DNA from 2 places in the Lacticaseibacillus salsurae genome. Region 1 is predicted to be linked to the other one. Evidence: predicted binding sites of a transcription regulator. Region 1 holds the regulator's gene; the other holds the start of a gene.
What was found. The regulator HrcA, encoded in region 1, represses chaperone genes, less so after heat shock. The targets are predictions, from matches to a motif close to TTAGCACTCNNNNNNNNNGAGTGCTAA.
Positions count from the first base shown of each region.

Region 1 (3,821 bases):
CTTTGACCCCCAAGCAATTGGATCAATTATGTCGCGGAATCCGCGAGATCTTGCATTTTGATCATGGCGAATTCACCTTTGAAGCTAATCCCAACGACTTACAAGATACCCAAAAGCTGCAAGTCCTGCACGACAATGGGGTCAACCGCTTATCCATTGGGGTACAAAGTTTTGACGATGCCATTTTAAAGCGCATCGGGCGGATCCATCGGGTCAAAGACGTTTATCAAGCAATCGACAATGCCCACAAAGTCGGCTTTGAAAATTTGTCCATCGACTTGATCTTTCGCTTGCCTGGCCAAAGCCGAGATAATTTCTTGCACAGTTTGCGCGAAGCCTTAGCGTTGCAGCTGCCGCATTATTCGACGTACTCGCTGATCTTAGAGCGCAAAACGATTTTTTATAACTTGATGCGCAAAGGCAAGTTGACGTTGCCCAGTCAAGATGTTGAAGCTGATATGTATCAAGATGCCATTGATTTAATGCATGCCAACGGTCGCGAACAATATGAGATCGCTAACTTCGCCAAGCCAGGCTTTGAGTGCCAACACAATTTGCTTTATTGGCAAAATGCGCATTACTTTGGGTTTGGCGCTGGGGCGTTTGGTTATTTAGGGCGCGATCGCTATCACAACTTTGGCCCGATCCAACAATATTTAGCGCCACTGCATGACCACAAGTTGCCAGTGATCGAACATCACTTGGTGCCTTTAGAAGAACAAATCGAAGAAGAAATGTTTTTAGGATTGCGCACGCGCGCCGGTGTCAGTCGTCAGCGTTTCACTGATAAATTTCATTTACGAATCGAAGACGTGTACGGTGAATTGCTGGATGACTTGCGCCAACAAGGTTTAGTTGAACTTAACGGCGATCAAGTGCGCTTGTCCAACCAAGGGATGTTTTTAGGCAATGAAGTCTTTCAACAATTCTTATTGGATGACCCGCTGATTTGATCGCAAATGGATCAAGTGCTGAGGACGAGTCGGTCTCAAGCCCGATTTAATGGGAAAAACTGCACTTTTTAGCACTCTACCCTTGACTATGCTAATGGGGGTTGCTAGTATAGTAATTGTTAGTTAGCACTCCATAGGTGTTCAGTGCTAAGAAGAAGGTGGCAATATGTTGACGAAACGCCAACTGCTCGTCTTAAAAGAGATCATCCGATCGTTTACTGAAACCAATCAGCCTGTCGGGTCTAAGACCTTGATGCAAGAGTTGCCGATCCATGTCAGTTCGGCAACGATCCGCAATGACATGGCTGCGTTGGAAGAAGCCGGATTGATCACCAAGACGCACAGTAGTTCAGGGCGCGTGCCCTCGACCAAAGGCTACCGCTATTACCTTGACAACTTAGTCGAACCGGCGCAGGCAGAACCTGCCGAGATCGCCGCGATCCAGCAAGGTTTCGGTGGCCACTTTTACAAAATGGATGAGATCGTCGCCCAGTCGGCGCGCATTTTATCCAACTTGACCAACTACACGGCCATCACCTTGGGCCCTGAAGTTGCGCAACTCAAATTGACCGGTTTTCGCATGGTGCCATTAGGCAATCATCAGGTGATGGCGATTTTAGTCACCAACAATGGCAATGTGGTCAACCAGCTGTTTACCTTGCCAGGTGAAGTCGATTCCGAAGAAGTGGAAAAGGCGATCCGCATCGTCAACGACCAATTGGTTGGCTTGCCGCTGGCTGAAGTGGCGCGTAAGTTGGCCAATGATGTGCCAGCATTGTTGTTTCAATATATGTCCAGTCCTGATGGCTTCTTAGACATTTTTGGCAGTGTCTTGAAACAAGCAGCGGCAGAACGCTTTTATGTTGGCGGACGGTTGAATCTGATGGATTATCTGGATGATTCTGACGTGCGCCGCGTCAAGCAGATCTTCAGCTTGTTTGACGATGATTCCAGCGATATCAATCAGCTGATCGGCCCGGTTTCACCCAAACAAGGGGTGCAAGTCCATTTGGGTCAAGAGTTGACCCCAGATGTGCTGGATGATCTTTCAGTGATCACTGCCAGTTATTCGGTAGGCGATCATGGCACTGGGGTCATCGCGCTGCTTGGACCGACGCAAATGCCGTATTCGAAAATGATCGGCTTGCTCGATGCCTTTCGCGAAGAGCTCGCCAAGCGGCTGACCGATTATTATTCGCATTTTGATCAATGACAAGGAGGCCGCTATGGCAGACAAAGCAGACGAACCAAAACCAAAAGAGACTCAATCTGATGCTGAACCATCATTGAAAGATGAAATCGAAGCGGAAATGAAAGCCGACCTTGATGAACAAGTCAACGCCTCAGAAGTTGACGTCAAGGCCTTGCAAAAAGAACGCGACGAATTTGAAGATAAGTATTTGCGCGCTGCTGCAGAAATCAGCAACATGAACAATCGCTTCAAAAAAGAGCGGGCGACCTTGTTGCAATATGATGGCCAAAAGTTGGCCACAGCCGTACTGCCAGTGTTAGATAACTTGGAACGGGCGTTGACTTCAGCAACTGATGATACCGATCCGCTGAAAAAAGGCGTCGAAATGGTATACAGCCATCTTGAAGCGGCCTTAAAGGAAAACCACGTCGAAAAGATCCCCACTGATGGGACATTTGATCCGACAATGCATCAGGCGATCCAAACTGTTCCCGCAGATGATGATCATCCCAAAGATGCGATCGTGCAAGTGTTACAAGCTGGCTACAAAATGAAAGATCGCGTCTTGCGTCCAGCCATGGTGGTTGTGGCTAACTAGTGCGTCAACGTTTCCAGTCAAGCTGAAGTCGGCACTTGGTTGTGCTTGCTTCAGCTTGGCTGGAAACCAAGCGTCTGGTTGGTGACAGTCGGCAAGCTTTGAGCAATTGAAGCTTATTTAATCAGTTAATCAATTTTAAAAGAAGGTAGAACAATGAGTAAAGTTATTGGGATCGACTTAGGGACCACCAACTCCGCTGTTGCGGTGCTTGAAGGTGGCGAACCAAAGATCATTACGAATCCAGAAGGCAACCGTACCACGCCTTCTGTCGTCGCTTTTAAAGACGGCGAGATCCAAGTTGGTGAAGTGGCCAAGCGCCAAGCCATCACCAACCCAGATACCATTGTGTCCATCAAGCGGCACATGGGTGAAGCAGGTTACACCGTTAAAGTCGGTGACAAGAACTATACCCCTCAAGAAATCTCTGCACAGATCTTACAATACATCAAAGGCTTTGCCCAAGATTATTTAGGCGAAGACGTGACTGATGCTGTCATCACGGTACCTGCATACTTCAACGATTCCCAACGTCAAGCGACTAAAGACGCTGGTAAGATCGCCGGCTTGAACGTTTCGCGGATCGTCAACGAACCAACTGCTTCTGCCTTAGCTTATGGCTTGGACAAAGGCGACGCTGATGAAAAAGTCTTAGTTTATGACCTTGGTGGTGGGACATTTGATGTGTCCATTCTCCAATTAGGCGATGGCGTGTTTGAAGTATTGTCCACTAACGGGGATACCCATTTAGGTGGGGATGACTTTGATGACAAGATCATCAACTGGTTAGTTGACGAATTCAAAGCTGAAAATGGCATCGATTTGTCCAAAGACAAAATGGCCATGCAACGCTTAAAGGATGCCGCAGAAAAGGCTAAGAAGGACTTGTCTGGGGTTTCTTCCACCCAGATCTCCTTACCATTTATCTCTGCTGGCGCCAACGGCCCACTGCATTTGGAACGCACCTTGACGAAAGCCAAGTTCGACCAAATGACGGAAGACTTAGTTGAACGCACCAAAGTCCCAGTTGACAACGCCTTAAAAGATGCCGGCTTAACGGCATCTGATTTGGACAAAGTCA
Region 1 covers NZ_BAAFZI010000001.1:180,845-184,665, reverse strand. Annotated here, with positions in the region: gene hemW (radical SAM family heme chaperone HemW) at 1-953, shown strand, start outside; gene hrcA (heat-inducible transcriptional repressor HrcA) at 1,120-2,166, shown strand; gene grpE (nucleotide exchange factor GrpE) at 2,180-2,743, shown strand; gene dnaK (molecular chaperone DnaK) at 2,897-3,821, shown strand, end outside.

Region 2 (3,821 bases), on a different contig from region 1:
TGGCACCAAAGCCGACATTGGCTTCAGCATCAGTGGAGCCGGCGTTTGAGGTCATGATGATGATCGTGTCTTTAAACGAAACCGTGCGTCCTTGAGAATCAGTCAAGCGGCCATCGTCTAAGATCTGCAAGAACATGTTCATGACATCTGGATGGGCTTTTTCCACTTCGTCTAACAAGATCAGACTGTATGGGTTGCGCCGTACTTGCTCAGTTAGTTGGCCGGCTTCTTCATAGCCGACATAGCCAGGAGGGGACCCGATGAGCTTGGACACGGAGAATTTCTCCATGTACTCGGACATGTCAAAGCGGATCATCGCTTCTTGTGAGCCGAACAGCTCTTTGGCTAATTGCTTGGCTAATTCCGTTTTCCCAACGCCGGTAGGGCCGACGAATAAGAAACTGCCGATCGGACGACCGGTTTTGTTAAAGCCGATGCGGTTGCGACGAATGGCACGCGCCACTTTATCAACGGCGTTATCTTGGCCGATGACATGGGCTTTAAGATCAGGCGCCAAGGTTTGCAACTGCTGTTGTTCTTGTTGCTTGAGTTCGCCAACTGGGATATGGGTCTTTTGTTCGACGATCTGCTCCATATCTTTTTCAGTGACAGTCGGGGTATCTTCATCAGATACGGCGGCTTGATCTTGTTGCATTTTTTCAAGCTTGTTGACTTGGTCGCGATAAAAGGCGGCTTTTTCATAGTCTTCTTGCTTTAATGCGGCTTGTTTTTGACTTTCCGCGTCTGCGATCTTCTTCTTTAACGCGTCAGGGTCAACGACTTTGATGGTCAAGTTCTTCTTCGAACCAGATTCATCCAATAAGTCGATGGCTTTATCTGGCAAGTAGCGGTCTTGGATGTAGCGGTTGGACAAGGTCACCGCTGCTTTGATCGCGTCGTCAGTATATTTCACATGATGGAAATCTTCGTAGCGCTTTTGAATGCCTTTGAGGATCGCTTCAGTTTCTTCGACACTGGGTTCGTCGACAGTCACTGGCTGCAAGCGCCGGGCCAAAGCAGCATCTTTTTCGATTTGACGATATTCGTTGTTGGTGGTGGCCCCAACTAATTGGAGTTCGCCACGCGCTAATGCTGGCTTTAACACGTTGCCAGCGTCCATGCCGCCTTCAGCGTTGCCGGCGCCAACGATTTCGTGGATCTCATCAATGAACAAAATGGTGTTATCAGACTTCTTTAATTCATCTAATAACTGTTGCATCCGTTGTTCAAACTGACCGCGAATGCCAGTGCCTTGGACTAAGGAAACCACGTCGAGTTGGATCACTTGACGATCTTGGAGTTTCGTTGGGACATCGCCGTTTGCGATCTTTAAGGCTAAACCTTCGACTACGGCAGTTTTCCCGACACCGGCTTCACCGATCAACACAGGGTTGTTTTTGGTGCGCCGGTTCAAGATCTCAATGACCCGAGCGATTTCACCGTCACGGCCGATCACTGGGTCGATCTCGCCATTTTTGGCCTTTTGGGTCAAGTTGACCCCGAATTGGCCAAGGACGGAATTCCCATTGCCGCGGCGATTGTTACCACCGCCGTTTTGACCACTTTGGGTCGGTGGGGTTTGAGGTTGTTGTGGATTTTGGTCCATGCCTTGGCTCATAGCCTTGAAAATGTCATCGAGGCCATTGAAGCCAAAAGGATCATTTGCATTGGTTGGTTGCATTTGGCCTCCTGCTTGTTGTTTCAACTGTTGGTAGCAATTCTGACACAAGTTGATCTCTTGTTTCGTCCCATTGACGCTGGTGTACAAGTGGATCGTTGCGGGGTTTTGATGACAGTTCTCACAAAGCATTTCGTCACTACCTTTCTATATAAGCTCGTCGATTGAAAGCCGACTGACCTTCATTGACCAAAACTCAGTATACACGCTTATTTTTGAAAAGCAAGCACTCTAATGCCGAGAGTGCTAAATTAATCGTGAAACCCTTGGTATGTGAGGTTTTAGCGGTTGTTTACCGGCGATGATAATGCTAACATTAAGGTGTTGTTGAAAGGAGGGGCTCACTTAATATGTCCGTAGACTACACCGCGTTGATGGATCAGCTGCGTGCTGGACAGATCGACGAGATCAAAATTGATCCGACCACTTTTGCAGCATTTCGGCGCGCTTGGACCAATTATCCTGCGCGTAAAGAAATCGTAGGCACTGCAAGGCGCGAAGGCGTGATTTATTACCATTACCACCCGCTTGACCATAAATAATACTTGTCGTGAAAACGGAATAATGGTAAGGTTTACAGGAGATAGAATGAAGCCATTCTATTCGGCAAAAATTTTTTTCAAATGACGAAGGAGCAGATTACTCATGGAAAAACGCGAATTTAATGTTATTGCAGAAACAGGTATCCACGCCCGTCCGGCGACCCTTTTGGTACAAGCTGCCAGCAAGTTTAATGCCGACATCAACCTGGAATACAAGGGCAAGAGCGTTAACTTGAAGTCCATCATGGGCGTTATGTCCCTGGGTGTTGGCCAAGGTGCTGATGTCACCATTTCCGCTGAAGGCGCCGACGAAGCAGACGCAATTGCTGCTATCGAAGAAACCATGAAGAAGGAAGGCCTCTCTGACTAATGACAAAGCAACTCAAAGGGATCGCCGCAAGTGATGGTATCGCAACTGCGAAAGCCTACATGTTGGTGCAACCCGATTTGTCATTCAAGCAGAGTTCCGTTAAAGATGCAGACGCTGAAGTTCAGCGCCTGCATTCTGCTTTAAAGCAAAGCACAGACGAACTCCAATTGATCCGTGACAAAGCGGCTGAATCCTTAGGCGAAGAAGAAGCACAAGTTTTCGACGCCCACATGATGATCCTTGCAGACCCAGAATTTACTGGCGCGATCGAAAGCAAAATCAACGATGACAAGGTCAATGCCGAACAAGCCTTAAAAGACGTGTCCGACATGTTCATCTCCACGTTTGAAGCCATGACTGACAACCCCTACATGCAAGAACGCGCCGCAGATATCCGCGACGTTTACACGCGTGTATTGGCACACTTATTGGGTCGCACGCTGCCAAACCCAGCGCTGATCGACTCTGAAGTGATCGTGGTCGCTCACGACTTGACCCCAAGTGATACTGCCCAATTGAACAAAAAGTACGTCAAAGCTTTCGTCACTGATATTGGCGGCCGCACGGCGCACTCTGCGATCATGGCACGTTCTTTGGAAATTCCTGCTGTCGTGGGGACCAAATCCATTACCGCAGATGTCAAAGACGGGCAAATGTTGACTGTTGACGGCTTGACTGGTGAGATCACCATCGACCCAAGTGACGAACAGATCAAAGCTTCTCAAAAAGAAGCCTCTGATTATGCCGCACAAAAGGCTGAATGGGCCACTTTAAAGACAGCCAAGTCCATTACCGCTGATGGCAAGCACTTCACCATTGCCGCTAACATCGGCACACCAAAAGACCTCGATGGCGTTTTGGCTAACGGGGCTGAAGCCATCGGTTTGTATCGTTCCGAATTCTTGTACATGGATTCTAGCGAATTACCAACTGAAGACGATCAATTCGAAGCTTACAAACAAGTTCTCGAAACGATGAGTCCAAAACAAGTGGTTGTTCGGACCATGGATATTGGTGGCGACAAGCACTTACCATATTTGCCATTACCAGAAGAACAAAACCCATTCATGGGCTACCGGGCGATTCGGATCTCTTTGGATCGCGATGACATTTTCCGTACGCAGTTGCGGGCATTGTTGCGCGCTTCAGCATTTGGCAAGTTAGGCATCATGTTCCCTATGATCGCCACGATCGCCGAATTTGAAGCAGCCAAGAAGATCTTTGAAGAAGA
Region 2 covers NZ_BAAFZI010000032.1:680-4,500, reverse strand. Annotated here, with positions in the region: gene ACKTSG_RS09535 (ATP-dependent Clp protease ATP-binding subunit) at 1-1,810, opposite strand, end outside; gene ykzS (protein YkzS) at 2,029-2,220, shown strand; gene ACKTSG_RS09525 (phosphocarrier protein HPr) at 2,324-2,590, shown strand; gene ptsP (phosphoenolpyruvate--protein phosphotransferase) at 2,590-3,821, shown strand, end outside.
Region 2: ACKTSG_RS09535 (ATP-dependent Clp protease ATP-binding subunit) is a predicted target of HrcA. The motif match lies at 1,902-1,928, and genes of this name have one in related genera.